One region of the Paenibacillus sp. ICGEB2008 genome, then DNA from elsewhere that is predicted to be linked to it. Evidence: riboswitches for the same ligand, from Rfam matches in the RefSeq annotation. Region 1 holds a riboswitch; each other region holds the start of a gene.
The links. Region 1 has a riboswitch for thiamine pyrophosphate ahead of tenA (thiaminase II). Riboswitches for the same ligand answer to the same signal wherever they lie in the genome.
Positions count from the first base shown of each region.

Region 2: linked by a shared signal. The riboswitch ahead of C400_RS0117100 (thiamine phosphate synthase) and the one ahead of tenA (thiaminase II) in region 1 are both predicted to bind thiamine pyrophosphate.
Region 3: linked by a shared signal. The riboswitch ahead of thiC (phosphomethylpyrimidine synthase ThiC) and the one ahead of tenA (thiaminase II) in region 1 are both predicted to bind thiamine pyrophosphate.

Region 1 covers NZ_AMQU01000014.1:229,610-240,197, forward strand. The annotation lists gene thiE (thiamine phosphate synthase) at 1-316, opposite strand, end outside; gene thiD (bifunctional hydroxymethylpyrimidine kinase/phosphomethylpyrimidine kinase) at 313-1,143, opposite strand; gene thiM (hydroxyethylthiazole kinase) at 1,140-1,985, opposite strand; gene tenA (thiaminase II) at 2,011-2,700, opposite strand; TPP riboswitch at 2,833-2,935, opposite strand; gene C400_RS0114265 (NAD-dependent malic enzyme) at 3,005-4,726, opposite strand; gene C400_RS0114270 (glycosyltransferase) at 5,125-6,246, shown strand; gene C400_RS0114275 (hypothetical protein) at 6,251-7,504, shown strand; gene C400_RS0114280 (glycosyltransferase family 4 protein) at 7,501-8,727, shown strand; gene C400_RS0114285 (glycosyltransferase family A protein) at 8,687-9,598, shown strand; gene C400_RS0114290 (response regulator) at 9,566-10,270, opposite strand; gene C400_RS0114295 (hypothetical protein) at 10,316-10,588, shown strand, end outside.
Region 2 covers NZ_AMQU01000016.1:430,014-440,601, reverse strand. The annotation lists gene C400_RS0117115 (thiazole synthase) at 1-202, opposite strand, end outside; gene thiS (sulfur carrier protein ThiS) at 205-408, opposite strand; gene thiO (glycine oxidase ThiO) at 405-1,553, opposite strand; gene C400_RS0117100 (thiamine phosphate synthase) at 1,611-2,204, opposite strand; TPP riboswitch at 2,521-2,629, opposite strand; gene C400_RS0117095 (ABC-F family ATP-binding cassette domain-containing protein) at 2,715-4,268, opposite strand; gene C400_RS28005 (hypothetical protein) at 4,441-4,632, shown strand; gene C400_RS0117085 (cupin domain-containing protein) at 4,993-5,532, opposite strand; gene C400_RS0117080 (hypothetical protein) at 5,988-6,977, opposite strand; gene C400_RS0117075 (hypothetical protein) at 6,964-7,518, opposite strand; gene C400_RS0117070 (hypothetical protein) at 7,520-7,915, opposite strand; gene C400_RS0117065 (hypothetical protein) at 7,956-8,435, opposite strand; gene C400_RS0117060 (hypothetical protein) at 8,485-10,569, opposite strand; gene C400_RS0117055 (ATPase, T2SS/T4P/T4SS family) at 10,559-10,588, opposite strand, start outside.
Region 3 covers NZ_AMQU01000028.1:34,563-45,150, forward strand. The annotation lists partial or broken gene C400_RS0123465 (D-alanine--D-alanine ligase) at 1-680, opposite strand, end outside; gene C400_RS0123470 (amidase domain-containing protein) at 754-1,749, opposite strand; gene acnA (aconitate hydratase AcnA) at 2,171-4,882, shown strand; partial or broken gene C400_RS0123480 (YitT family protein) at 5,055-5,892, opposite strand; gene C400_RS28245 (hypothetical protein) at 6,399-6,551, shown strand; gene thiC (phosphomethylpyrimidine synthase ThiC) at 6,759-8,603, opposite strand; TPP riboswitch at 8,791-8,902, opposite strand; gene C400_RS0123495 (IclR family transcriptional regulator) at 9,019-9,762, opposite strand; gene C400_RS0123500 (alpha/beta hydrolase) at 10,061-10,588, shown strand, end outside.

The DNA.
Region 1 (10,588 bases):
CAGAATCAGCCGATTCATCGTCCTGACCGATATGGACGCCGTCGGCATTGAGCTCAAGAGCCAGCTCCACATCGTCATTGACGATAAAGGGGATACCAGCGTGGTGGCACAGATCTTGTAGCTGACGCGCAAGTTTGAACATAGGCACCCCTGTTAACGCGCTACGGCCCTTTTCCCGGAACTGGATCATGGTTATGCCACCAGCAAGAGCCTCCTGCACGACCCGACTTGGTTCCGCGAGGCAGTTCACGCTTCCAAGAACCAGATACATCTGTAAATGCCGGCGCATGATCTCAGGTAATATTCGGCCGTTCATTGGAGCATCTCCTGACGACGGCGATAGGCCCAGTGATTAGTTGGACCGTGTCCCTGGCCCAAATACAATGTATCCTCAATCGCCGCCTGAATGAAGGCTCTTCCATTGACAATAGCCTCCGGTACAGACACGCCTTTCCCTAATTCAGCGGTAATCGCTGCTGAGAACGTACATCCTGTTCCGTGTGTGTGGACAGTCCGCACCCGCTTGCCGCCCAGCTCTGTAAAGGCAGTTCCGTCAAATAGCAGGTCAATGACCTGACCGCTGTTTTCGCTCTCCTCATCGTGGCCGCCCTTGATCACAACGAATTTGGGACCCCGGCTACTAATATGTCTCGCAGCTTCCCGGCGTCCTTCCATCGTACGAATGCTTATCCCGGTTAAGGCCTCCGCTTCCGGGATATTTGGTGTGACGACCAGTGCCAAGGGGAGCAGGTCGTCGTTCAATGCCTGCACCGCTTCCGGTTGCAACAGCTTTGCGCCCCCTTTGGCAATCATTACAGGATCGACGACAACCTTTTTCCAGCCGAACTTTCGGATCTGCTCGGCCACAAGGCGGATGATGCCCGCGTCAAACAGCATGCCAGTCTTCAGGGCATCGACTCCAAGATCTGATCCTACAGCTTCGATTTGCTGCGCTGTTGCTTCCTGTGGCAACGGATATACACCGTGAACTCCCAAGGTATTTTGTACCGTAATGGCTGTAATAGCCGACATGCCGTATACGCCAAGCTCCTGAAAGGTTTTGAGATCGGCTTGAATTCCAGCGCCGCCGCCGCTGTCTGAACCGGCAATCGTCAGCGCTCTCGGTACATGCACGTCTCTCATCGCGCACCACCTGCTGTAGTTGTTCCAGCTTCACGGATCGTGACATGCCCCTCTAGCGAACCAGTATGTAGTTCGGCAAGCTCGTCGAGAAAGGCAATCTGGAAGCTGCCTGGCCCCAGCTTTGCGGTATGCGCTGCGGCTCGGGAAGCTGCTGCACCGTAAAATGCCAAACCTGCTGTGCCTGCGAGCAGCAGGTTGGGTTCAACAGCTGCAAAAGCGCCCAACACAGAGGTCAGCAGGCAGCCTGTTCCGGTTACCTTCGTAAGCAGCGCGTCTCCGCCACTAATCAATCGTACTTCAACCCCATCGGTGATGACGTCCTCTTTTCCAGTGATGACAACCATGGTATGGAGCGTTTGCGCAGCCCGAACTGCCAGATCGACATTACTGCTGTCAGCACTGTCGCCTGCATCTACCCCTTTAATTTCTCGGGCTTCTCCGATCAGATGAGCGACTTCGGCTGCATTGCCTCGTACTAGTGAGATTTTTACTTCTTTTAGGATCCGCAGTGCTGACTCGGTTCTAAAGCTCGTCGCTCCCGCACCAACCGGATCTAGCAGAACTGGAACACCATGAGCATTCGCCGATTGTCCAGCAAGGATCATGGCATCCACCAGCTCACGGTTTAGCGTACCGATATTTAACACGACGGCGCCCGCTATTTTGGCCATATCTGCTACTTCCTCGGGTGCATAAGCCATCACCGGGGAAGCCCCCAGTGCATATAGGCCGTTGGCTGTAAAGTTGGTGACCACCACATTGGTTATATTATGAACGAGGGGGTTGCTGTTTTGTACCTTTGTCAGGAGCGCCGAATAACTTTGTTCCCATATATTCATCATGTTTATCCTCTCTCATCTATACTGATTATTCCAAGACCGTAGCGTGCATTTGGACGGGCCATTGCTCCTGCTTATAAGCCATATCCCAGAACATATATTCCAGCTGGCAGCTTAGCATAAAATGCTCAATCATCCGCTCTCGCTCGGCAGCCGTGGCGACTTTCGCCCAAGCATCCACACGCTCTCGATATTTGAAGGTTACATCTTCAATCTGGTTGCCATAGAAGCAAATCCACTCATAGAACGGATGAGACTCGTCCGGTCTTACCTCATCCATTAGCCTGCGTCCAATTTCAAGATATGTCCATGGACATGGTAGCAGCACGGCCATGATTTCCCCAAGACTACCCTCATGTGCGACGGTCAGCATATGGCGGATATAATGATGAGCGGACGGAGCGAGTGGATATCCCTGCATCTCTTCATAGGTGACACCTGCGATAGCACAAAAATTTTGATGCGGATGAACCTCGCTGTTGAGAATAAAAGAGATCTGTTCGTTAAATACAGCCATATCCTCCCGGCTCGTGCTTTTGGAGATCGCGATGCCGTAAATCCGCATGTAGGCGTTCAAATATTCAAAGTCTTGTTTTACATAGTGAATCAGCTGTTCCCTTGTTAAATTTCCTTCAGCAATACCTCTCACAAAGGGATGCTCATAAATGGCTTGAAAAATGCCATCCGCCTGCTGACGGAGCTCTTGCGAAAAACTCATTTCCCCACCTCCAACAAAAATGGAGAACAAGAAGTCCCGTAAGATACAATTCTCGGAACAATGCCAAAAAGCCGCCCCGAAAACTGGAGCGGCTTCAACATAGGTTCAATGCGCAAAAACGCCTGAAACCCTATATGGAAGGCTCCACTTTCCTACGCTAGTACGAACTAGATCAGGTTCAAAGGGTCCAAGATTCATTCTTGTCTCAGCCATAATGGCTCCCCTAGTGGACTTTCCTATTCTTTTGACTAATACTGTACATTCGTTCCTATGTTATGTCAAACTGCTTATGCCTAGTGAAGAATTAGTGAGGGTGTTGGATTACACTTTCCACGGCTTTGACCCTCACATATTCCGGTTTCCACATTGCATCCCGAATGGCTTGCTCAATATTTGGAAGGTGTGCCTGAGCTACCTGATCCTGAATTGCGGCCTTTGCTACCGCAACCGCAACCGCAAACGAAACATCACGTAATTTTCGAATATGGGGCAGCAGTGCGCCGCCAAGTTCATTCGAATCTACGGCGTTGGCAACGGCATCAGCTGCTGCGGTAAACATGGAAGGAGTGATTCGTTTGGCCTTGACCACAATTGCGCCTAGACCCAGTCCCGGGAAAACAAAGGCATTGTTCGCCTGACCAATTTCAAATTTCGTACCGTTATAGGTGACGGGCTCAAAGGGACTTCCCGTAGCAATCAATGCTTTGCCATCAGTCCATCGTATCAAATCCTCGGGTACCGCTTCAGCCAGATTGGTAGGATTGGACATGGGCATAATGATCGGGCGTTCCACATGCTTTGCCATTTCCTTGATAATCTCTTCAGAAAAGGCACCCGCCACACCGGAAGTACCAATCAAGATTGTAGGTTTTACCTGACGGATGACCTCCAGCAACGGTATTTTGCCGTCTTCCGATCGGGCCCATGAGCTGATTTCTTCCTTTTTACGCACATATGGTTTCTGATAATCGAGTACATCTTCCATATCGTCCGTTAATAGCCCGCGATAATCAAAGGCCCAAAACGACCTGAAAGAATCTTCTGCAGGAAGCCCGTCCTCGATCATAGCGCTCCGTATTTGGTCGGCGTTACCGATTCCTGCTGCCCCTGGACCAAAGACAAGTATTTTTTGTTCACGTAGCGGAATTTTGGTGACACCTACCGCCGAAACAATCGCAGCTAATGTGACTGCTCCTGTGCCCTGGATGTCATCATTGAAGGTGAGAATGTTTTGACCGTATTTCCCTATAATGTGGCGTGCGTTCACGCTGCCCACATCCTCCCAATGCAAAAGCGCTTTCGGGAATTGTGTTAAGGTTTTGCTGATAAAGGTATCAATAAATTGATGATAGGCTTCTCCGCGAACTCGTTTATGGCGGTTTCCGATGTATAGCGGATCATTCAGCAGCTTCTCGTTATTCGTGCCGACATCCAGTACAATGGGCAGCACCCGCCCGGGATGAATACCTGCCGCAGCTGTATATACAGCAAGTTTGCCAATAGCAATGTTAATTCCCCCGACCCCCCAGTCACCAATTCCCAAAATACTTTCTGAATCCGTCACGACGACAAGGTCAACATCCTCACTACGCAATCCGGAATTATAGAACGCCTGTCCAATTCCATTCGGATGATCTATTGATAAATATACGCCCCCAGGGCGGTTGTACTCATGGCTGTATTCTTGAATGGCGGTTCCTACAGTCGGTGTGTAGACTACGGGCAGCATTTCACTCAAATGGTCGGTTAGCAGCCGATAGTAAAGCACGACATTCCGGTTATGAAGGTCGTTAAGTGAAGCATTTTTACGCAGCATGGTGGGTTGTGCCAGGAATTGCTGATATGCCCGAACGCTCTGTTTTTCCAATGAAAGGACAGTGGGAGGAAGAATTCCTTCCAAGCCCAGTTCTTTGCGTTCTTCTTCTGTAAATGCCACCCCTTTGTTCAAAAGAGGGTTTGCTAGCACGTCCTTTCCTCGTAAGGGAGTAGATAATGACCCATCACGATTGACATGAAATGCTTCCATAAAAATACCTTCTTTCCCTATATTTTGATAATTATTCATGATGAAAAATGACATGTTGTCCATAGTATGGACGTACGAATTGGTTTTATTCGTCTATCAATCTATGACAAAACGACCATATGTGTATCTTTTTTATTAATCCCATAGAACTAATTTTGTTTTCGGATTCACCTTGCAATTCGTATAGTAATAGTCCTAATGAATCAGGTCTAAATGCTCTGTTTTTATCAAATATGAAAATTAGTTTTTCTTCTCTTGAATGCTTATATATCAAGGGATGTGAGCTATTTTGTTAAGAAAATATGAAGTATTTGGACATTAATTTAATCTTACTAAGCAAACATTTTTAATTCTTTTTCAACAAAATAGAATTATTCGGAGGAAAAGGAGAGGTTTGTGTGCAGGGACCTATAGCCATTTTTAGCGATAACAACAGGGCTATTGATTATCCCAATGTGATTTGTTTTTACCAATATATACAGTGCGAGGACACGGAGGAAGCTTCAGTCTACGAGGGCGCAAGTTGCTGCCTGATAGATTATAGGGAGCCGGGGCAAGCCGTGCGGAAAGCTAATCAGATCCGTAGCCAATTTCCGCAAATGCCATTGCTATTGGTGACGGATGTAACCTTTCCGTTCAGTGATCAGCATATGGTGCAGATTATCGGAGTAGGCCGATTGCGTCTGCTATTTTGGCAAGCCAATGATACCGAAGAAATACTTTCTGAAATACAAAGCTTGCTCTATCCCGAGTATTCGACCAAAAGCCAACATGTTGCATTCATCTTGTCTGTGTATAACGAAGAGAAACGTTTTGTTCATGTCAAAACCTTTGCTGAGCGACTGCAAGCCTTTATCCGCAGCCATATTATAGAAGGTTCGATTTATCTCATTGATGATGGTAGCCACGATGGCACGAATGCCTTGATTAAAGCGCTGGAGGCAGCAACGGACTTGTCCGTGAACCGGATTAACCAGAACTTGAGTCCACTGCTTCAAACAAGGGAATTGGGACGCAATACGCGCAAGGCAGGGACGTATCTGGAAGGAATGCGGACCATCGGTGCGGATTACTACGTATTTGTGGACGCGGACGATTCCTTTTTTATTGAGGATATTGCCAGAATGATCAATGTTGTTCAACAGGGCTACTATGATGTTGTGATTGGAACCAAAGATATGACCGCCGAGAATCGTTCTTTATTGCGATCTATCGTCAGCTTTGGCAAACGGGTCGTCTCTCGCCCCTTTTTACCAACCGGTGTAGTAGATTCCCAGACGGGTCTTAAAGTGATGAGCTCGGTTGCCGTGAAGCGGATGTTTCCACATTTGAAGGAACAACTCGGACTAGCGCTGGATCTGGAGATGATGTTCATTGCCAAGCGACTTCAGCTCCGTGTGCTGCAACTACCCGTCAAATGTATTGACCGAGATGGCTCGCACATTCATGTCTGGAAGGATTCCATTCGTTTTTTGCGCTCTATCATTGAGATTTGGCGACTGGATCGGCGGGTGAGATAACCACGTGAACAACCGATTGCGTTCGTTGATGTTCCCCCTCTTTAATGTGCTGCTTAACGGATTCAATTTTTTCTTCCACATTGCAGCGAGCTGGTATCTTACCGGACAAGCCTATGGTCAGGCGAACGCGCTGTTGGCCCTCTTTGCACTGTTGTCCGTATTGGGCTTATCCATCCAGCTGTTAACTGCCAAGCTGGTGTCCAAGGCTGACAAGAAGCTTCCGCTACGCAGCTTACCGCTCGGTTCTCTATTACTAAAAGCACCTCTAGTGCTAACTCTGCTTGCCATGATCATTTCACTTTCCTTTCATCCGTTGCTGGGTTCGCTATTGGGCGTTGAGTCCGGCCCGCTGTTCATGCTGTATGCCTTGATCGGATTGCATATTCTGGTGAGTTCGTGCCGTGGAGATTTACAGGGGAGGGAACGCATGCTGGCGCTCAATGTGAACTATTACATTGAGGTATTAGGGAAGCTATGCCTGTTTTTTGTCCTGGCTGCCCTGGGGTTAAGGCTGGAAGCCTTATTATTAGCGAGCTGTGGGGGAATGCTGCTGTCGTTGCTTCACGGCTGGATCGTTTCGGCTCGTGGCGTATCCTTATCTACACACAGTGGAGAACGTATCTCTTCTGGGTTATGGAAGTCGCTAGGTCAGGATTTTACCGATAGCCTTATGACGAATTTATTCATTCTATTTTGTATCTCCATCGACATGTTGTATGTACAGCATTACTTTCCCGAGCAAGCCAGCAGCTATGCCATTGCGCTGAAGTACAGCCAATTGGTCTATTACGTTTCGTACAGCTTGATTGCTGCCTTTATTCCAAAGATCGGTGCGCAGGGGCATGACCGCCAGGCTTTGGGCAAGTTAATTGTAATCTATGCTGGATTAATGGCTGTAGCCGCGCTGTGTGTATATGTGGGCACAACTTATATATTCCCACCCTCTATTCCCATATTATTTGGAGCCTCTTACCAGGCGGCTGAGGCCTTTATTCCATGGGGAGGCTGGGTGTATTGGCTTTTTTCCATCGTGCTATTTTTTGTGCATGTGCACGTATTGGTGGGCAGACGCACCTTTATGTTCAGTCTGATGGCAGGAGCCGCAGCTTTATTAGTAGCCTTTCATATGGCTCACACAGACCCGATCGATTTTTTGTTGTCAGAGTTCATTGTGTACGGAGCTATGTCTCTCTACTTTGTGATAGATGCCTATATGTATTTGTTCAAAATAAAGATAAGGGGAGGAATCACCCCATGAATACCATACTAGAGCAGGACGATAAGACCGTAGTTCTATTGCTTTCCTGGCGTGACATTCGTTCTCCGAAAAGCGGGGGAGCAGAAATTTTCACCCATGAAATGCTGAAACGCTCACAGCAAGGTCGGTTTCAGTTCATTCATTTCTCACCTCAATTTGAGGGGATGCCTGAGCATGAAGTCATTGACGGTGTTACGTATATTCGAAAAGGAAACATATACAGTGTTATTTATTATGCGATGCGCTATTACCGTCGTCATCGGCAGCAGATTGACTATGTAATTAATCAAGCGAATACGCATCAGTTCTTTACCCGATTTTGGGTGGAGGCCTCCAAGCGGATCTTTTTCATACATCAGCTAACAAGGGAAATATGGTATGAAAATGCCAGGTTCCCGCTAAATATGATTGGATTTCATATGGAGCCCCTCATGCTTAAGCTGGCACGGAAGGATCGGACGCTCACCGTATCCCCGTCTACCCGGTATGATCTGCTTAAACTGGGCTTTCATCCAGATCGCGTTCATCTTTTACCGGAAGGAATTGAGTTTGATCATTGGCCGCGTGAACAATTTTTGACGAAGGAGTCTAACCCAACCTTCATGTATGCCGGACGCTTTGTTAAATATAAGGGCATTGATCTGGTCGTTGAAGCCTTTGGGCGGCTCAAGGAAAAGTTCCCCCAGGCTATGTTATGGATTGCCGGAAAAACCGATAAAACCTATGTGACAGAACAATTATTGCCGATTATAGAACGGTATGGATTGACATACGGAGAACCGGATGAACAGGGACAATCACAAGCCGATATTACCTTTTATGGATTTGTTTCAGCAGAGTATAAGCTGGAGCTGATGAGCCGTGCCCATGCGCTCGTATTCCCTTCCCTGCGTGAAGGCTGGGGATTGACGATTACCGAAGCGGCAGCGGTTGGAACTCCCAGCATTGTGAGCAATTCTCCCGGTCTGGTGGATGCGACGGATTTCGGAAAAAGCGGATATTTATGCTTTCACGGCGATATTCGAGGATTGTCTGAACAAATGGAAAGAGCGGCAGAGGGTGGCGAAGATTACATGGCCATCCGTGAGCGAGCGTACCAATATGCGCTAAGATTTCATTTTGATCATACAGCTGCCGCGTTTGAGCAGTTGATGGAGAATTGGACAGAGGAGGCGGAACAGAGTGGACAAAGTGGTCATTCTCTTCTCCACGTACAACAATGAACGTACAATAGAGCCTTGTTTGTTAAGCTGTATGGGGCAAAATTACAGGGATCTGCATATTGTAATTGCCGATGATGGCTCCAGTGATCGGACGGTTGAGACGATTCGTATGCTGTCCGCAGGGAGCTCAGTACCCGTTACTGTATTGGAGCTTCCTCATGGAGAGCGGGGAGTTGCTAGAGTCAAAGCGGTTGAGGAAGCGAAGCGCTTGGGTGCCGAATACATATTTGTATTGGATTCCGATATGATTTTAGCCGAACATCTGATTCAGCAGAGCATCGACTTTTTTGACAATCATCAAGATATTGGCGCTTTGGTTGTTCCAGAGGAGGCATATTCGGAAGCAAATAATTTTTTCTCCAAAGTAAAGGTTTTCGAGCGGAATGTAATTAACAACGCAGGAGAGACCTTGGGAAAACGCTCCATTGAAGCTGCACGCTTCTGGCGAATGAGCGCTTACGAATCGACAGGCGGATTTAATGCGGAGCAAATTGCTTTTGAAGAAATACAGCCAACCTTACGCTATATAGAGTCTGGCGGAGTCATTCGCCGGGCGGTATTTACACGGGTATATCATGATGAAAAACAGGTGTATTTGCAGGATGTATTACGTAAAAAAGCCTACTACTTCTCGGTGATGGATCGTACGATGTCATCTGAGGAGGGCGGATTGCGAAAGGCACTGGAACGTTGGTACTTCTTCCGTCCGGTGTTGTATACATGGGGGAATGTGAAAAACTACATCCGCCATCCGCTGCTAACGGGGGGGATGTTGTGGATGTACACCTGCCTGACTGTGATTGGGGTAGCCGCCGTGTTAAAGGGCGGCACCCGTCACTCAGGCGATCTCGCTAAGGCGGATAAGGCGTAACGATGAATGACCGAGGGTCAGCGTATCCAGTGAGTACAGGTCGGGATCGGAAGATTCCGGCTCCTCATACGGTATATATAATGAATGCGGAGTTAACTGAATACCTTCGCCAGCAGGATGACGCAGTGAGCAGCCGACAGGATACAGCTCAGCAAGTGCAATGTGTACGGCGGTTACGACATCTTGTTCATTCAGCAGGACATACGGTCGGTACGGAGCATTCAAAATGCTGTTTATAAATACCGATAGGTCTGATGCGACGTTCTGGTCTGCATACAGGCTGTTTCGATTGAGTCGGGCCTGATCAAGCGCCTCATACAGTATCTTTTTTAGCGTATCATCATCCAGCTCCAGCGGTTTCGTCAAAAAACGGAACACGCCGACTTGATTAATGGCCGATAAAATAGACTGTGTATGCAGGTGACCAGACAAAATGATGCGTACAATGTGCGGATAATCCTTCTTAATCATACGAAGGAACGTAATCCCGTCCAAACCAGGCATAAGCAGATCGGAAACGACAACATCAATCGGGTACTTTTCCAGCACTTGCAGAGCTTCTTTAGGCGTGTGAGCGGTATGTAAGGTGAATGTTTCTTGCGTCAATGTCCGTTCTAGCAGGGACAGCACCATGGGGCTGTCGTCAACAAATAGAATGTTTTGGGGTGTCATAAGAACTGCGCAACTCCAATCAGGAAGTAAGAAATGAGGAACTACATGTATAATATCAGCGTTTTGGCATTTTTGAAAGATGTCAGTACAGAACGGGCGTTGCGTCTTTTTTGTGAACGATTTGATTCGGCTGAACATGCGCTCTGGGAAAAAGGGATGCGTCTTCTTCACGAATATCATGCTGCGCGACATACAGGGGTGACCTTGGCTGTCTCCAGCGCACTTCAGCATATGGAAGATCGTCATGATATTTACGTTGTTGATCTGCGAGCATACAGCGAGGAAGATTTGGATCGTCTATATATAGCCAAAACATGC
Region 2 (10,588 bases), on a different contig from region 1:
GAAGAAGTGTATACCTGCTCAAATCTAGCGTATCAAGAAAATGATGCTTATCCCGTTCCTCCAAATTCAGTCTGCGCACAGCGAACGTTAATATTTCCGTCTCAGCAGCCTCTACAGCCTGGGATTGGATATCCAGATCCGAAAATTTCCCTGTTCCCAGCAACAGCCTTGAGGTAAAAGATGCTTTTCCAATGGTTAACATGATCAACCGCCTCCTACAAAATGTACGATTTCTAGGCAATCTCCATCCTTAAGTACCGTCTCATGATGATCTTCACGGGTCAATATATGCCGATTCAGCTCTACCACTACGGTTTTCACCTTTAAATCAAGTTCATGCAGCAATTGATCCACATGAGTGATTCGATTAGAAATGGTCATGCTCTGTCCGTTAATGATCAGCTTCATAAGCTTTCCTCCTTGAGGAGTTCAGAAGAAAATTTGCTTATTCCAAGTCCAGCCGCATCAGCCCCTTTAAGCATAGCTGCCATCGCTCGCCCAGTCGCATCACTAAGCAAGACACCGTTACGATAATGCCCGACTGCAGCATAGACGCCCTCTACTCCAGGAACAGGGCCAATGAAAGGACGCTCCGCAGCTGCCTGTGGACGTAAGCCCGCCCAAGCACGTATAAAAGAAGCTTCTTGTACACGCGGCAACCAGGCAGATGCACGTACTAACAGTCCTTTTAAGCCTCCTACGGTCACCTCTTTGTCATATTGATGTGGAAGACTCGTAGCCCCAATCCAAAGCTCGTTATTCTGTTTAGGCACGAGGTAAACATCATCGGCATAAATGGTATACTCCAACGGATGGTCCTTCAAGGAGACTGCTACCACTTCACCCTTGACTGGATAAAGAGGATAATCAAATCCAATTTGTTCTAGCAATTTCAAGCTGTCCAAGCCTGCGGCAATCACGACCTGATCGCAGGAAAAAAATCCACTATCCGTTCGCACACCGCAAACTCGGCCGTCCTGTATGATCAGTTCCTCGGCATGAGTTCCAGACCATATTGTTGCTCCCAGCACCGCAGCTGCCCCTGCATAAGCACGGCAAAGCTGAACAGGGGCCACTTGTGTCTCCTTTGATCGGTATATAGCCCCAATTACTTGATCTGCCAAGCCCGGAATCCGTCGAGCCAATTCCCTGGCATCCCACCAAATAGGGCTATCATCCTCTCGGATATTCGCAGCATTCCAGCGCCTTTGGCCCTCTGCTTCTGAACGAAAAGGGGTCACAAAACCTTCTGTACGAAAATCAACTGAAATACCCGATAAACGCTCCAAATCACAGACAAGGTCAGGGAATGCATCTCGACTTGCGCGAGCAAATCGCGCCAGCTCAAGGTCTGAGAACTCTTCGCTTTCCGCTGCCAGCATTCCCGCCGCTGCTCCTGATGCTCCCTCACCGGGGATCCATCGTTCCAGCATAATTGTACTTCGTCCCTCCTTAGCCACATGATAAGCAATGGCACTGCCGATCACACCTCCGCCTATGACCAAGCATTCTGCGTGTCCTATTGCTTTTTTCTCTGTATGTGTCTTTGACATATGTTCCGTGTCTCCTCTCCGGTGAGCATTCTGCTTTCCCTTCGTCTCGTTTTCTTGCTACAGGTCGTGAACTACAAGATCTACCATTCGCCTATATTCCATCGCTGCTGCAACGGGTGACTCTGCTTCCCATATACCAGACATCACCGCAATTCCGCTTGCTCCGGCATGATAGAGCTCTGGAACATGATGAGGTTGTATGCCTCCCAACGCTATCACCGGAATGGCCGACAATCTGCAAATGCGTTCAAGCTGTGCTACACCCCGCGGTACAAGACCGGCCTTACAATAGGTCTCATATACATGACCAAATAGTACATAGTCTGCTCCCCCCTGCTCAGCGGTCTGCACCTCCTCCAAGGAATGTACAGACACTCCACAGCGTGTACCCACTGGAAGCAGACTTTTCGCATCCATCACAGATAACCCATTAGCAGGTAGCTGGACAGCTCTTGCCAAGGTAAGTAAAGCTACGTCCATACGGTCATTTACTACAATTTGCTGCAAAGGAACTTCCTGCTCGATCATGCTACGAGTCAAAGAAAGCAAAGCAGAGGCACCCTTCTGTTTCGAACGTGCGTGTACATAATGAATATAAGGACAAATAGCGGCAGCCACTTTGGGTACATCCACACAGGAGACACTTTCCATCGTAATTACGTGTAATTCGATCTCATTTTCACCTCACTTGGACTAAAAAATATAAAATAATCGTATAAGCTGAACTATATTGTTGCAGCTCCCTATTGGGTAATATCATACGGAGCCAGCCACATGTACCAGCAATAATGAAAGGAGATCATATGTAAATCCGTCTACGGAAGCTCGAACAAATGAAGATGAACGAAACGCAAAAAGCCACTTCCCAGAGGAAGTGGCTTGACAAACGTTCAAAATCGAACGGACTATTATATCCGTAAACGTATATCGTTCCCTGCACAAACAAAAGTAAAGATCTACTACCTTGTTTGTACAGTACTCACTTCCCTACGCTGGCATAACCCAGATCAGGTACAAAGAGTCCGAAATCCATTTATTTCGTCTCAGCCGCATGGGCGGCTCCCCTAGTGTGGCTATTTTATTGTATCAGCTAAAGATAGCTTAGCATATTTTCCTAATTCTGCAAACCCCACCTTGTGTGAAATCTGTCAGAACTGGATTTTAGTTAACTTTACTAGACCACTCTTCTACATTCCACGTTTTGGTTACCCAATCCTCGTAAAAATCCGGTTCGTGGGATACAAGCAATACGGTCCCTTTGTATTCCTTCAAAGCGCGTTTGAGTTCATCCTTTGCTTTGACATCCAAGTGGTTGGTAGGCTCATCAAACAGTACCCAGTTGCTCTCACGCATTAACAGTTTACAAAGGCGGACTTTAGCCTGTTCTCCACCACTAAGCGCAGACAAAGGCCGGGTGATATGCTCATTCTTCAAACCACAGCGCGCCAAATGCGCTCGTACTTCATGCTGATTCAAATGCGGAAATTCATTCCATACATCGTCAATCGGTGTAATTTTCTCCGCCTTTACTTCCTGTTCAAAATAAGCAGGCTGCAAGAAATCCCCTTGATAGGTTTTTCCGCTGATTGGAGGTATTTTCCCAAGAATGGTTTTGAGCAACGTAGACTTACCAACACCATTGCAGCCAACAATTGCGATCTTTTCGCCACGTTCGATCGTCATGGACATTTTAGGCAAAAGAGCATGAGTGTAGCCAATTTCAAAATCAATACCCTCAAAAACCGTTTTCCCGCTCGCACGGGCTTCTTTGAACTGAAAGGTTGGCTTTGCAGCTTCTTCAGGCTTATCAATACGTTCGATCCGATCAAGCTGCTTTTCACGGCTTTTTGCACGGCCTGATGTAGATGCGCGCGCTTTATTGCGCTGAATAAAATCTTCCTGTTTCTTAATATATTCCTGCTGCTTCTCATATGCATCAATATGCTGTGCTTTGTTCAGATCCGCCATTTCAAGAAACTTTTCATAGTTAGCTGAATAGCGGGTCATCTTAGCAAATTCAAGATGGTAGATTACATTAACGACTTGGTTCATAAATTCAGTATCATGTGAGATGAGGATAAAAGCATAGGGATAATCCTTCAAATATCGCGTAAGCCATTCAATATGCTCCACATCCAAATAGTTGGTAGGCTCATCCAGCAGCAATACATTCGGCTTTTCCAACAGCAACTTAGCAAGAAGCACCTTTGTCCGTTGCCCACCACTAAGTGCTGCTACATCCCGATCCAGTCCGATGGCAGAGAGACCTAATCCATTCGCCATTTCTTCAACCTTCACATCAATGAGGTAAAAATCCCCCATATCCAATTGCTCTTGAATTTCTCCCATCTGTTCCAGCAAAACTTCCAACTCTTCGGGAGAAGCCTCTCCCATTTTGTCTGTAATTTGCATCATTTCCTTTTCTAGTTCCAACAAAGGAAGAAAAGCGTCTTTTAATACATCACGTACTGTTTTGCCCGGCGTCAGCTTGGTGTGCTGATCCAGATAGCCATAACGTACACGTGGAGTCCATTCCACTTTGCCTTCATCTTTAAGCAATTTTCCAGTCAGAATGTTCATGAGTGTCGATTTACCAACACCATTAGCTCCTACCAATCCTACACGTTCCCCCGCAAGTAATCGAAAGGAAACATTTTTAAATAATGCACGGTCCCCAAAGTTGTGGGATACATTTTCTACAGTCAATAAACTCATAAGCTGTTTTTGGCTCCTTATTGTCATCGGCACTGCCGAGTGTTCTTATTTCATCAATCTTTCGTTTCTTTCAAAGCTTTATTGTAGCACATTCGGCACCCTTATCGGAACATTGAAAACAGCGAATTTTAAGGTTTTCAGATGGAGTGGCCTAAAAAAAGAAAACCAGCTAATGTTAGTCAAGGGGTCCACCAACATTTTAACGAAAATATACGCTAAGGACATGGCTTGTTTTTTTGCCCTCATTGCCCTTATTAATCCGGATTTGAAAGTAGTAGAAATCGACATCGGCCAACTTGATATTGGTCAACTCGCTTCCCAAAAGTCGGTAAATAGCAACGTATTGACAATCAATATGTCTTGAAGGTTTTTCGCTTGCTAAATCATATCGAAGTAGCGCTTAATCTCCTCTTCGGTAGGTACATAAGGAGTTTCTTTGCTTCTTTTGGCAATTTAAGCTTCAAGCTCAGTTCTAAGATGTTGAACCAGACTCTAAGATAAGCATAATGGTAAGATCGGAATTATTGCGTTGAAGTTAGTATGCAGAAGCTTACAATTCCAAATAATGAATACCTTAATAATTGATAAGTTCTAATAACAATTAAAAAACAGAACTCTATGTAGACAGTCCTCATGAGTATCGAAGGAATAATAAAATGGAGAAAATGTAATTATCCCGGCCTGGGTTCCGGACCGGGAAGAAATAAAATATAATTGGATTTATTTATCTTTCAGCAGACATGGCAATTTCTTTTGATTCATGAACTGTTCCAAATGGATGCTCAGGCGGTGCATAGATAACGTATATCTTAAGGGGCATATTTCCTGTATTAATTACATTGTGCCATTTTCCAGCAGGTATCATAATTGCATAGCCATCATAGGCCATCACTTGAAAATCTAATTGGTCTTTCCTATCCCCCATTTGAACAAGTCCCTGACCTTCTTCAATACGTATGAATTGATCAGTTGTTGGATGAGCTTCTAAACCGATATCATCGCCAACATTAATGCTCATTAGAGTCACTTGTAAATGTTTTCCTGTCCATATAGCGGTACGATAATTTTTGTTTTGTTTTGCAGCCTGGTCCATATTCACTACAAATGGACTTTGTCCATAATCTCTTAATATTATCTTTTCATAGAGATTACTGTCGTTATTATACCAATTGTAGTCTTGAGGATCATAACTCCGATAATTGTAATTACAGCTGTTATACATAGGAATATGCCATGGAAAGTGATGGCATGATTTATAGTACATACTCATTCTCCTTTATTTGATTCAGTGTTTACTTATCATATGCGGCTGCCTATATAAAGGACTAAAAAACCTTTAACAATAGGCAAAAGCCTAATTGAGGCCAAGACAAAAATATTCACAAGCGTTTTCGTCCTTCACTTCAAAAGATGTTATTACTTAAAGTTACATTTAATAACATATACTTCCAAGTGGTATCATCTTCTTTGGAACTCCCCCGGTAAGTCGAGTATTAAATTCCATTTATTTGACTCACTCTTTAAAAAAGCAGTGACCATAAAGGCAAAAGACTAGGCTGGCACTGCTTCTACTGTGCTATCGGCTTGGCTTGGAGATTCGTCTATTTCTCTGCCCATTTCAAAACAAAGTTCTTCCCGGCTAACGTCAGATTAAACTCCTATTAAAACAGGCCAACCTTTTGGTTGACCTAATAATACGAAACCCACCCCGGAGGGTAATTATTTTAAGCTGTTATGATATTGGTACTCAAAATAACCAGCAGCTGCCGCAGATTTTTCATCCGTAAAACGCTCAGTCGCTTGAAAAGGGGTTGGATATGAATCTCTATAAAAATATTTCATTCCAGTACCCGGTTCTATGCCACCAATAATAGATTGCTTTCGGACGACTCTTCCACCACCAAACCCATAGTTATTGTAATACCTGTCTCCAACTGGAATACCTTGGATAAACGCGATCATACCCACATCATCTATTGTGTTATACCACTCCTCTTGTGAAATGAGTGGTAGGGTGAACGTATAGGAAATGCCATTCCGTGCTACTTTTTCGTTATGGACATTAATCAGTCGAGCCAGATCTTCCTGAATGGTGCGAACAATGGTGGAACGGCGTATTTGCTCAAAGGTTAATGAATTGTTCAGTAACGAAATGGGGGTCTGACCCTCAAGCTCTTTTTGAACCCCCTCCACCCATCTGTGATTCTGCGCATCATAGGCATGTAGATAATTATCCAGGGTGAATCCCACACTATTGCCTGCGGAATCAACATAGGCATAAGGCTTTTTTTCGCTCCACTTGGGGCCTATAACCGCTTGTCCATACGCATCTTTATAGGATGATGAAGCGAACGTATAATAACCATCATAATCCAGTATCACAATAGCTGGTATGTAATTCAATAACGCACGTTGTGCTGCTGTATCCCCATCAATGTCCATATTAAGGAAAAAAGTGTGCAAGAACGTGACCAGCGCTTCTTCTTTATCTACACGAAAAAACTTATCTGATCCATATCCGGCCTCGCGTTCCTGACGTTCATTCTGTGAGAGCACAACACCTGCATCTTGAACTGCGGTACGGAGAGCAGACGTATATTTCATTTCTAGCTGCTGTACTTCACGCTGATTCTGCACTCGTAAATCACTAACCACACCAAAGGGCAAAAAGAGTAGGATAAATATAACTGCAAAATCAGTAATCTTCATTCAAAACCATGCCCCCGTAAGAAGCTGAAACTGCCGGCTTATCGTTATCTATTCCACCCAGAAGCCATGATTTGTATAAATCCGCAGGAGTCCGATTCGTATTATATAATCGTACTGTAAAATAATCACCGGCCATCAAGGTATACCGACGTATCTGTTCCGACTTGGGCTGCGAATAATCAGGAAACAGTACAGGTAAGATTTGCGGGTTATAGTAACTATCGTATACAACTTCATAATTACCCAGAAAACTGTCTGGCTTCGCCGCATCTGCATAATTCGGTACATATTTTTTGTGCATATGCTCCAAATGAACTTCGTACGTATTGCCTGTCAGCTCCAGATCACGTATAAAATCGTTATACATCGTCGGTGTAATGTAACCTTTGGTTCTTACCATATCAACAAAATGTACAGTCGAATGATATGTATTTAACCCGGATATATCATCCTGCCGTTCAGCAGCTTGAGCTGCGGGTACGATGTACAAAAGTAATACAGCTAGCAGTGCTCCCAACAGCTTAGATATTGTTTGAACCACTTCAGTCCTCCCCCAATTTCTCAAAACGTACAGATGTTATGTCTCCATTCCCATTACGCTGTGAGTACATGGCATATATAGAGGAAGCATCCAAGGTAGATACATCAGGCTCAAACGGTTCAGAATATACATCGTACTCTGAACCGTCAACTTGAACCGAAATCCCCTCCTGCAAGTTCAAGCGAATGGTCTGAATGACTTGAGTCCCTTTAATCCGTTGCGGCGTCTCCACCCCTATAGTACGGGAGATCCGTCCCTCAGATTGCTCCTCCTGCTGCGACCTTAATTCCAGTGCGCTATCCAGTTGACTGGACAAGTTTGCTGCTGCTGCACATGCGGTTACAAATAGAATAACTGACACACCAAGCCGCAGCATACTTGAAGCGTGATCAGACATACTCACGACTCCCTTATAACTATTATTCTTGCTGTACTACTTAAGACTGGGTAAACAACAACCCACGTACCACGTTAGATTTGTCTTTAACGATTTCAGCCTTGAATTTACCACTTGGATTTACATATTCATTCTCCTTTTCATTCAGTGTATTCGCGATTTTTCCTGTCTTATCACTGCCGCCATTCACAGCGCCATACTGCTCACTGTCTGGACTAATGTTCAGAGCATTTCCGTACCACTGTCCTGACATGTTTTTGCCAGTTTTAATTTGAATACCGAACTGGTCCTTTCCCTGAAACTTCCGCAGCGCATTGGTTACCTGGGAGCCGCTAATCGTTGTGCCGTCGTATACCGTAAAAGAGGCTTGAGACAATTCGGTCTGGATATCGGCGAAATTGTTTTGTGCCGTTTTAGTGGCTTCCTGAGCTGAGATAAACAGTATAACTACAATTGTGATTAGTGCGATGGTCAAAAATATCCCAGCGGCTACCTTTAATGCCGTTGATGCATTATTCATTTTTTTCTCTCCTCAACTTGTAATATTGGTTAATCATCATTGAACTTACTTACTGAATTTTTTGTATTTGCTCATAATAGCTATCCATTTGAACAAAGCTCATACCGATCAGTGGAATTACCAAATATAAAAAGATAAGACCATACATTGGGGCAAAACCAATCATCCTCCCCCAGATCGCCTTGCTGTCTATTATTTTTTCATACTCCTGTTTTCTTTGTTCAAAATAGTAGGACATATGGGATTCCAAATCATCAAACGCCTCTCTAATGGTAATTTTACCCAAAGATAAATGGAGCTTGTCCACCAGACGTTGAAATTCCGGCAAAGGTGCTTCTTCTTTCAACAAATCGAGAGCCGCCTCAGGCCCATGTTCATAATGAAGCAGACATTTTTGCAGAGGTCTTTTGAGGATTACTGAAAATCTATTCAGCCACTCCAATATTTCCTCGACAGACATTCGTTCCATAACCCGTAAAATGGAAATAACCGTTTGAAACTGATAGACCTCATGCTTCATGTCCAAATGACGCATTTTCCGTTGCAAATATAATAAAAGTATGGGCATTTGGTAGGCTACATACCCAGCAATCATACTAATCAGTACTTCCCACCACTTTATATATTCTTCATTCCAATCTTTCAGCTTTTGGAGGATTCGATGAGTATTCCTGGATAGCTGCTCTGGAGTAGCTGTGCCATTAGCATAATGTTCTAAAGCAGCGTACGTTCGCTCGTATGTGCTGTCCGCTTTCATGTTCAACATTTGCATGATTTTGCGGTCAATCTCACTCTGCTTCAAAGCTTCCTTTTCCTCTGTCGGACTTAAACGTCCAAACATTTGCCCCGATTGTACTGGCGCGTGAAGGATATGCCTTTTTTCAGCTCCATGTAAAACAAATATAGTACTAATACTAAGCACTAATCCTAAGATAAAAAGAGCAATTCTGCGAATGTAGAGCCACTCGAACTTTACCTCCGCACCACTTTCCTTTAGGAGTCGGGTTATCTGGAAATAAGATGACATATGCTGCCGAGGAATTAGAGAATCCACCATATTACGAATGATGGGCATACGATATAACCTCTGCTCCCACACCCTACGCCCTTTACCCGCACGATATCCTGTCTCGTCGGACTGTTGCAGTTTCTGTAACAGAAAGTAGGATAGGATGATAACAATGTAAACGGTCAATTTTGTGATATAACCCAATTTCCCCTGATAAAACTCATCCATGGATGGAAAGCTGGATCTCGCCCATCTCTCGATTGGGGTAGTAAAGAAAACAGGGGCCAGAGCGATCACGTTTAAACTTTTTAGCAGGTAGTCCAGTTTATTTCTCCTCAGCAACTCCAACTGGATTTCGCGTGCAAGACTGCTTAGCCCCTTTAAATAAATGGAACCACCATCCTCAACCCGATCACCAAACTCCATGACCATATACGAGATACCAGCAAAGGCTTTTAAAAAACGATTTGGAGCTGATTCATAATATCTTTCGAGGGCCTCGTGGGGATCAGCATCTGTCAGCGCCTCATAGATGAACCGTGCATGTCTTCCAGCCTCTGCCTCTGCTAAATCGGCTACTTCGGATATGGCTTCTTCCACCATACCGTGCTGATGATAGTGATGACGTACATTGGCGAACAATTCGATCATTTGCCCAAGTAGCCTTTTTTCCATTTGGCTAGTGGTCACGTCTATAATAAGGCTGTTGATTACCACTCCGCATAAAACGGCCAATACAGCAAACTCTATTCCTGGTTTCATCATCAGCAGCACAACGCCGCTGCAAGCAAAAGCCCCCCAAATGAGCAGTATCATCTTCATGGTCTGCAGACGAAGCTTATACTCATCGTATGCATGCTGACCAGCTAGTCGCTTACGTACACTTGTGATGTATCCAGCTGTGATAGGGACCCTCATACACAGCGTATACAATTTATGCATTAAAGTTTGAAGTTCCCGTTGAAGTACCGCTTTTCCCTTTCGTGCTTCCTGTACAGAATGAATTCTACCTCTGCGAACTGCATAGCTCTTATGCTTATGCAACCCATACAAAACTGTATATAGAACTGCAAATCCCCCACCTGATATAAGCAAAACCCACAATAAAATTTCTTTAAGACTCATAGTCTTCCTCCCAATAACG
Region 3 (10,588 bases), on a different contig from region 1:
TTCAATCTCACGGGCATCGACGTACTCCTCCACAATCACCTTCAGGTCAAATTGCAGAGCCAGATCTACAGCCTTTTCCAGTTCTTCTCGGTTACTCGCTTTGGAAATACCAACACTCGATCCCAGATTGGCTGGTTTGACAAAGCAAGGATAACCCAACTCAGTCTCTATGTTACGCACCAAGTCATGACCGGTTTGTGCCCACTGTGTACTATTAAAATAGCAGTATTTCACTTGCGGCAATCCTGCATGCTCAAACAGCTTCTTCATGACGCCTTTATCCATACCTGCTGCCGAAGCCAGCACGCCTGCCCCGACATAGGCATATCAGCCATTTCGAACAGACCCTGAATCGTTCCATCTTCGCCAAAGGTGCCGTGCAGCAGCGGAAACAGTACATCCAGCGTCTGCTCTCCATACAACTTGCCGAACAACGTATCTAATGCCGCCTTGGTGCCGCCCTCAGCGTGCTCCAGCTTCAATTGGTCTACAGTAGTCAAAGGCGCACTTAACAGCGTCCCTCTACGCCAATCGCCAGCCTTCGTAATATAAAAAGGAATAATCTCGTATTTCTCATAGTTAAAAGCGTTCATTACCGCATACGCCGTTTGCAGCGATACCTCATGTTCGCCCGATTTACCACCGTACACCAGCCCTACGGTCAATTTTTGATTTGCCATGCCTATCCTCCGCTTTCCTGCTTTCGTCATTGTGCCTGATTTGCTTCACTGTACCTGTTATCCATCATCTCATTTAAAAATAGTCGGCGATGTGATAAAAGCGATATACCGTATTGTCCGTCCACGCATACGAATTTTTATAGTCCCAATAACGATGTCTAGAGCTTACCGTATGTGCATTGACTAGCGGCATGCCGCCAGCATCAAAGGCCGTTACCACCGTGCTGTGCTGGAAAGTTCCGTCACCATCCCAATCATAAAAAATGACGTCCCCCAGCATGAGCTGCTCCGGTCGACTCACCTGCTCTGCGGTCAACCCCCAGGAGCTGGAGCCCAAATACCGCTCCAGACTGTTGGAAACCGCCCAGCTATAGCTCCACAGCTCACGTCCGGCGACCCGTCCTTTATACCACCAGCCCGATTCTCTTTTACCAGTATAGTGGATCGGTGCACCACCTGCAAAGAGGCACTGCGAGATATAATTGGTGCAATCCACATCAAACGCCTCAAACTCCGGGTTAAAGCTATCCCACCACTGATCTGCATAGGCCGCTGCTTCTTCACGACGATATCGGCTGGGGCGTGCTGATGAGCCGAAGCCCAGCACACCACGATTCAATAGCGGCAGACTTCCTCCCTGATTAAACGACGCTTGTTCAAAAGGAACCTCTCCTCCCGCCGGCTTTCTTTCTGCCGGATCGCGCTCAATCCTCGTCACCTGCCAGGCTTCGCCCTCGCGTGTAAACGTTAGACGCTCCCGTTCAATCCGATCCTCCCGGTGCGTCATCCCGCCCTTCTCATAAAAGAGCCTCACATGCAGTTGTACATCGACCACTGCCTCATCCGGGGTATCCTGCACTATTCGTAGTGGCTTGGCGCGTGTCTCGCTGCGCAGGGGAATAGCGTCCCGTTCGTTGTACCACTGCTCCAATCTGGCCGCACGTGCCGCCCGCTCCATTCGCTGGCCCACTTCCAGGTACTCATCCGGCTGTGGTACACCATTTACCTCACTGCGATTGTACTGATTCACATAAGCAAAAAGGGCCTGTTTCCATTCCCGCTCCCCCATCCCTATCCCTCCATTTTTCGTCTCGCTATCCTTATTCGGGGATAACCACGCTGATATATAACTTCCTTCTTTCTCTCTGGTCGGATATGCTCTCTATCTATAAGTATGAATCTCTAAAGCTTGGTATGAACATCGAAACGCGGGGGAACGGAACGTTTTATTTTCCAGTCTGAACACGCATAATTTAGGTCAAAAAAAACTTTACGGAACCGTCTGAAAACGGTATACTTAATCCAAAAGCAATCATTTTGAAATCATGTTTCATCTAATGAAACGAATTACATTCATCTCAACCTCTTAACTTACAATGTACCACTGAAGATGAAATTGAGAACGCAACCAATTAAAACCAAATGTGCATGACGTCGAAAAAAGACATCCCTATTTTCCCGCAAGCATCTACTTCAAGGAGGTAATACTTATGTCAGGAAAAGATCAATTCTCCATTGCCCGTAGTTTGGAAGTTAACGGGAAGCCTTATCGCTACTACAGTCTTAAGGCACTGGAGGAACAAGGAAAAAGCGGTGTTGCCAAGCTGCCTTTCTCCATTAAAGTGTTGCTGGAAGCAGCGGTTCGCCAGTTTGACGGACGCGCCATTACGGAGGAACATGTGCAGCAGTTGACAGGCTGGGCTGAGGATCGTGACACCAACAAGGAAATTCCGTTCATTCCTGCACGTATCGTGCTTCAGGATTTTACTGGCGTCCCGGTGGTTGTCGATTTGGCAGCTATGCGTGATACGGTGAAAAAAGCGGGCGGCGATCCGAAACAAATCAACCCGCTCGTTCCCGTCGATCTCGTAATCGACCACTCGGTCATGGTTGATGCCTTCGGTACCAGTGACGCGCTGGACTACAATATTAATGTAGAGTTTGAACGTAACGAAGAACGGTATCGTTTTTTGCGCTGGGCGCAAACGGCATTCAATAACTTCCGTGCGGTGCCGCCGTCCACCGGTATCGTTCATCAGGTTAATCTAGAGTATCTCGCTTCCGTGGCTGCCACCAAAACCATCGACGGCGAAACGGTTGTCTTCCCGGATTCCCTTGTGGGAACGGACTCCCATACGACGATGATTAACGGACTCGGTGTCGTAGGCTGGGGCGTCGGCGGGATCGAGGCAGAGGCGGGTATGCTGGGGCAGCCGCTGTATTTTGTCACTCCCGATGTGATCGGCTTCAAGCTGACAGGTAGCCTGTCGGAAGGAGCTACCGCTACCGACCTGGCGCTGACAGTCACGCAAATGCTGCGTAAAAAAGGCGTGGTCGGCAAATTCGTAGAATTTTACGGCCCAGGTCTGGCCAACATTAGCTTGGCTGACCGTGCGACCGTGGCCAACATGGCACCGGAATACGGCGCAACGATCGGCTTTTTCCCGGTTGATGCCGAAACGCTGGCTTACCTGCGCAGCACCGGACGTTCCGATGAGCAAGTCAGCCTCGTAGAGGAATATTACAAAGCTCAAGGCATGTTCCGCACATCCGATACCCCAGACCCTGTGTTCAGCGATACGCTTGAGCTGGACCTGGCTTCGGTTGTACCGAGTCTCGCAGGACCCAAACGTCCGCAGGACCGTGTTGAGCTAAGCCGCATGAAAGAAACTTTCGAAGGCATTATCCGTACCCCGGTAGACAAAGGCGGCTATGGACTGAGCGATGAAAAGATCGCACAGAAGGTTCCACTGACCCATCCGGACGGCTCCACCAGTGAGCTGGGTACTGGCTCAGTCGTGATTGCAGCCATTACAAGCTGCACGAACACCTCCAACCCAAGCGTTATGCTAGGCGCGGGCTTGCTCGCCAAAAAGGCAGTACAGCGCGGGCTCAAAAAGCCAGGCTATGTTAAAACAAGCTTGACACCAGGCTCGCTTGTCGTAACGGAGTACCTGCAAAAAGCCGGGCTGATCGAACCGCTTGAAGCCCTCGGCTTCCATGTGGCAGGCTATGGCTGCGCGACCTGTATCGGTAACTCTGGACCCCTTCCTGACGAAGTGAGTCAGGCCATTACAGACAATGATCTGACCGTTGGCGCAGTTATTTCCGGTAACCGGAACTTTGAAGGACGTGTGCATGCGCAAGTCAAAGCCAACTATCTCGGCTCACCGCCACTGGTAGTCGCTTATGCTCTCGCCGGCACGGTAAATATTGATTTGGTGAACGAACCACTCGGTTACGATCAGGACAATCAGCCTGTCTACCTGAAAGATATCTGGCCTACTTCCGAAGAAATCAAGGAAGCGATCAGCCTGTCTCTGAGTCCGGATATGTTCCGTCGCAAATACGAAAATGTATTTACGGCCAACGAAAAATGGAATTCCATTCCGGTTCCTGAAGGCGAACTGTATGAATGGGATGAAAACTCAACTTATATTCAAAATCCGCCGTTCTTTGAAGGGCTTCAGGATGGTGTGCAGGATATCAAGGAAATCCGTAATGCCCGTGTACTTGCCTTGCTGAATGATTCGGTCACGACAGACCACATCTCACCAGCAGGCAACATCGCCCCTTCCAGCCCGGCAGGACTGTACTTGAAGGAGCATGGTGTAGAGCGCAAGGACTTCAACTCCTATGGCTCCCGTCGCGGTAACCATGAAGTCATGATGCGCGGTACATTCGCCAACATCCGTATCCGCAACAATGTAGCTCCAGGCACCGAAGGCGGTGTGACCAAGTACTTGCCTACAGATGAGGAAATGTCCATCTATGATGCATCCATGAAATATCAGGCAGCCGATCAGAACCTGATCGTCATCGCCGGCAAGGAATACGGCACAGGCAGCTCCCGTGACTGGGCGGCCAAAGGTACGCTTTTGCTAGGTGTTAAAGCCGTCATTGCTGAAAGCTTCGAGCGGATTCACCGCAGTAACCTGGTCGGTATGGGTGTATTGCCGCTGCAATTCCAGGAAGGCTATGGCTGGTCCAGCTTGGGCCTGAACGGTCGCGAAACCTTCGACATTCTCGGCATTGACAATGACGTGAAACCAGGTCAAGAACTTACGGTTGTAGCCAAACGCGAGGATGGCACCAAGTTCGAATTCCCAGTCACTGCCCGTCTGGACAGCACCGTCGACATCGACTACTACCACAACGGTGGTATCTTGCAAACCGTACTGCGTCAAATGATTCAAGCGTAATGATATAGCATTATATATACAACACCCCTGATTGCAGATTCATCTGCGATTCAGGGGTGTTTTTTATCTGTATGAGGCCCTATGTAAGGCAACAAACAGGACAAAAAAAAGTCGATCCTCTCAGGACCGACTTCTAGCCACGTTCTCTTATAACCTTAGCTTCACACGCCAATTACTTCGAAATATCCAAAAAGCCCTCTCCGAATACGTCCCGTACGTCATGAATGGTGATAAATGCTGCTGTATCGATAGCTTTCACAATCTTTTTAAGCGCTGACACCTCTTGTTTGCTAATGACGATATATAAAACTTCTTTTGGATTTTTGGTGTAATATCCGTGGCCTGACAGGACGGTGACTCCACGGTCCATCTGCGTAATGACCATCTCGGCAATTTTGTCTTGATGCTCCGAAATGATCATGACCGCTTTTTTCGGATTCAATCCTTCAATCATGAAATCCATAACTTTCGTACCGACGTACAAAATAACGATAGTTAGCATTAATTTTTCCGGGCCGATAATAAAGTAGGAAGAGAAGGCGACAATCAGATCAAAAAACAACAAGGCATAGCTGATATTCCAATCCAGATACTTGTTGGCAATCCGGGCTAAAATGACTGTTCCTGCCGTTGTACCACCGACCCGTACAATTAAGCCAATGCCGACCCCTACCAAAACTCCGGCAAATACGGCATTAATCGTCGGCTCATGCGAATCAATCCGCCAGTTGACTGTTAAATGTAAAAACAGCGAGTTAAAAGCGACCGCAATTATAGTATACAGAGTCGTTCTCTTGTCCAAAAATTTATATCCGACAATCAGCAGCAAGCCATTAATGACCAGATTGACGATCGAGGGAGACCACTGAAACAGGTAGTACAAGATGATCGTGACCCCTGTAACGCCCCCCTCGCCAAATTCATTCGGGATCACATACAGATTAACAGCCAGCGCGAAAAAAAAACGCACCCAGAATAATAAATACGATATCTGCAATACTTTTTTTCATATATGCTCTAATCCTCTCTCTAACATTTCAACGGATGAATTGCCAGATGGATTGGCTGACTCTTCTTGCCAAAATACGCTGACAACCAGTTCATGGTATCCACTACCCAACATAAAGTCAATACAACTTTGACACTTTAATTCGCCACCAGACTGCCTTAGTCCAACCTTATAATTCCGCAAAATTCCGCTAATACAAGGTTATTCGACAAAAAAACACAATCCCGACTACTAAACTGAGAAAACGGGCCTCTAGCCCTTGTTTAGGCCCTAGGCACATTTTCCCCTAAAATGACCATCCTCCTAATACACATTTTGGACACATACGACCATCTTCCTGTTTTATGTCAAAAGCGTTTTACTTTGGATAAATGCGGGTATAATGATTGAAACATTACCAAGCAACCTACACGGCATTACAACATCAAGTACATATACATAGTCCTATACAGACGTCCTAAGCAACTCAATCTGAATTTGACAAAATGGAATTGGAGGAATGACCACATGAATACAATGAACTTAACTGTCCACACCCTGATGCCTTTTCACCACCAATACCAACGTGCCAACGCGGTGAGTATGCAGAAGAAAGAAGATAGCTCGGAGAAGAAGCTCAGCTTTCAGGACATTTTGAATGAAAAAATGGGTAAAAAATAAAGCTCCGTTAATCCGGTAGCATGATCCCGCTTTACATAAGCTGAAAAGCCGTAGTTTTCTACATCAACTGTAGAGAACCACGGCTTTTTGTTACTCACGCGTTTCTAAACCTTGCTCATACGTTTATGGAAATAAACCTCTGACGAGCTTAACTGTACTTTTCGTTGAGGCTTCCCAGTTGATTGACTTTTGTATCGCTACCGATTTTTACTGCCCAGCTTCCCGATACTGCTCTGCCTTCTCTCGCATCCCGGCGGCAACGGCTTCCTCAGTATTCAGTCCCTTATCGGCCGCATAGGCACGAATGTCCTGCGTGATACGCATACTACAAAACTTGGGACCGCACATCGAGCAAAAGTGGGCTTCCTTGGCCCCTTCTGCTGGTAGCGTTTCATCATGGTAGGACAATGCCCGCTCAGGGTCAAGCGAGAGATTGAACTGATCGCGCCAGCGGAATTCAAAACGCGCCTTGGACAAAGCATCGTCCCGCTGCTGTGCCCGCGGATGACCCTTCGCCAGATCAGCAGCATGCGCGGCAATTTTGTAGGTAATAACTCCTTCGCGGACATCATCCTTGTTCGGCAGACCCAAGTGCTCCTTCGGCGTAACGTAGCACAACATGGACGTCCCGAACCAACCGATCATCGCCGCCCCGATAGCTGAGGTAATATGATCATATCCTGGCGCGATATCCGTCGTCAGCGGCCCTAAAGTATAAAAGGGGGCTTCCTTACAAATCTCCATTTGTAAATCCACATTCTCCTTGATTTTGTGCATAGGGACATGTCCTGGCCCTTCAATCATGACCTGGACATCATGCTTCCATGCAATTTGCGTGAGCTCGCCCAACGTCTCTAGCTCTGCAAATTGTGCTTCATCATTCGCATCATAGATACTCCCTGGACGCAGACCATCCCCGAGAGAAAAGGCCACATCGTAGGCTTTCATAATTTCACAGATTTCTTCAAAATGCGTATACAAAAAATTCTCCTGATGGTGTGCAAGGCACCAGGCTGCCATGATCGACCCGCCCCGGGATACAATTCCCGTCATTCTGTTCGCCGTCATCGGTATATATCGCAGCAATACACCCGCATGGATCGTAAAATAGTCCACTCCCTGCTCCGCCTGCTCAATCAGCGTGTCTCGATACAGTTCCCACGTCAGCTTCTCAGCTTCGCCGTTCACCTTTTCTAGTGCCTGATATAGCGGCACCGTTCCAATCGGTACAGGCGAATTCCTGATGATCCATTCGCGCGTCGTATGAATATTACGACCTGTGGACAGGTCCATGACCGTGTCTGATCCCCAGCGTACAGCCCAGGTCATCTTCTCCACTTCTTCCTCAATGGAGGACGAAACCGCAGAATTCCCAATGTTCGCATTGATCTTTACGTGAAAATGGCGTCCAATGACCATGGGTTCGCTTTCCGGGTGATTGATATTTGAAGGTAAAATAGCTCGTCCAGCCGCCAGCTCCTGTCGTACAAACTCGGGCTCTACGCCTTCGCGGATCGCCGCAAATTCCATTTCAGGCGTAATGATCCCTTGCCGCGCATAGTGCATTTGCGTCACAGTACGCCCTTGCAAAGCCCGTAGCGGACGGTTGGTCACGCCGGGAAATTCCACTGTCTCCCGTTTGGAGCCGGGCTTCATCCCGTTATCCTCCGGCTTGACGGCGCGGCCCTCATAAGCCTCCACATCTCCCCGTTCCAGTGCCCAAGCTCGCCGTAATGGTGGCAATCCCTGACGGATGTCGACCTGGTAGGCTTCGTCCGTCATCGGACCGCTGGTATCATACACACGCAGTGGCTCATGATGCTCGGTGCCCTGAGGCGTATGTGTGGGTTGTAGCGCGATTTCACGCTCAGGCACAGCAATATCCGGCCGAGAACCTTGAATATACACCTTACGGCTCCCCGGAAAGGGCTTTAGCCCACTGGCTTGCTCCGCTTTGGCCTTCTCTCCCTCTACTTCTATTATTCCCGCCAATCCTGCATCTGCTGATTTCACTCCTGTTTCTTTTGTTCCTTTTGTTTCCGTCGGTTTCATGGTCCATTCCTCCCGTATCGTTGAAATGACACACCGATCCGGAACCATTCCCAGGGTGGCGCTGATCTATGCAAAAAAGCCGGTTCCCTAGGGAACCGGCTAATCAAACGAGACAGCTATCCAAACCGATCGCACGTGGAATAATCATATTCCAATGCGCGGCCGTAGACAGCAGCTGCGTATACATTTCAATGGCCGATTACTTCCCTACGCTGGTATGATCCAGATCAGGTGCAAAGGGTCCGGAATCTTGCCTGATTCCATCTCAGCCCGCATTACAGGCTCCCCCAGTAACTGTGATACTTTCTATTCACATGAATTGGCGGCTATAACAAACATCCCGCCATCTCTATCAGACTACTTTAAATTTATAGCTTTGGCAACCCTTGTATGATTTCCTTTGTATTGATTACTGTCACGGAAGCATAAGCCCCATTTCCTTGGCTGCTTCGATCAAAATCGGTGCAAACTCATGCAGCGTCTCGGGCGCAAGTCGACTGACCGGGCCGGATACAGATAAAGCCGCCGTGACCTGTCCCTTTCGGTTCACAATAGGCGCGGCCACAGCCGCAGCTCCTGGCTCACGTTCTTCATAGCTGGTCGCATAGCCCTTCTCACGAATGTCCTGCAGCTGGGCTTTATAAACCTCCGGGTCTACCGAAGGTGGCCATTCTTCACTGCTTAGCAATACCTCCAGCTCCTGCGGTGGCATAAAGGCCGCCAGCACCTTGCTGGAGGCTCCCACAGCCAGCGGCATACGCGCACCCACAGGCGCAACCCTGCGGATCGCCTGATTGCTCTGCACGGCTTGTATGCGAATACGCATGCTTCCATCCCGCAGGTACAAGCTGACTGTCTCCCCTAAGCGATCACGCAGTCCTTCCATTGCAGGCTGTAACAACACCGCCGGCTCATCGCTTTGGGACAGATGCGTGGACAGCTCCCATATGCGAAAACCAAGCCTATATTTTTCCGTTTCGGCATTCCGAACGACAAATCCCCGATCCTCCAGCGTAGTCAAAAGACGATGAACAGTGCTTTTATGTAGACCAATTTGGGAGGCAATCTCCGTTAGACCAAGATCAGATTCTGCGGTAAAACACAGCAGTATATCAAGTGCACGCTCTACAGCGCGGACGGTTAATTTACGGTCTTCCATCGTGAACCGCTCCTCTTGTATCCATATTCGTTTCACACTATGAAACATGGTTACATAAATTATATAGAATAGTCGCGGCTACTGTAAACCGATGTTTTTGTGACAACCATATTACAGAACAAGAACAAACATCGACAATTCTTTGCATCATTTTTACTTTTCCGGTTCAGGCGTTGACTTTGGATAATAGCCATCATACGATAATAGGTATCTATACGAACATACCCTACTATTTTCAAGTGGAATTATACCTAAATTTTATGATTCGAAGATCAATTTTATATAAGGAGGCTCTTACATGATTTCGACATCCCAGCGCAACGCTCAGCTACAGACCGCTGTTCAGGAGCCGTCCACCCCACTCTTTAATCCCCGTATGCTGCGGTTCAAGCACGTTGTGATTGCTCTGCTGCTGTCGGTCGTATTTTTTCTGTTGTTTTGCTTTATTGCCTTGCATGCTTACATCGCCTGGGTGCTTACGAATCCCACCGTCGCACCCTTGTACTCTAATCCGATGCAGGCCAAAGGCATGCCTTATGAAGATGTCAGCTTCCCAGCGAAGGATGGTAGCCGCATCGTACAAGGCTGGTATATCCCGGCGGATCAATCGCGGAAAACCATTATTTTCAGTCATGGTTACGGGGCTAATCGCGAAGAAAGCTGGATTCCTATGTATGATCTGGCGCATTATGCCCACAGTCTGAACTTTAATGTGGTCATGTTTGATTATGGATTCGCGTCACAAAACAGCAAGGCCGTCGCAACCGGAGGTAAGGCGGAATCCCAGCAGCTTCTTGGAGCGATTCAGCTTGCGAAGCAACGCGGC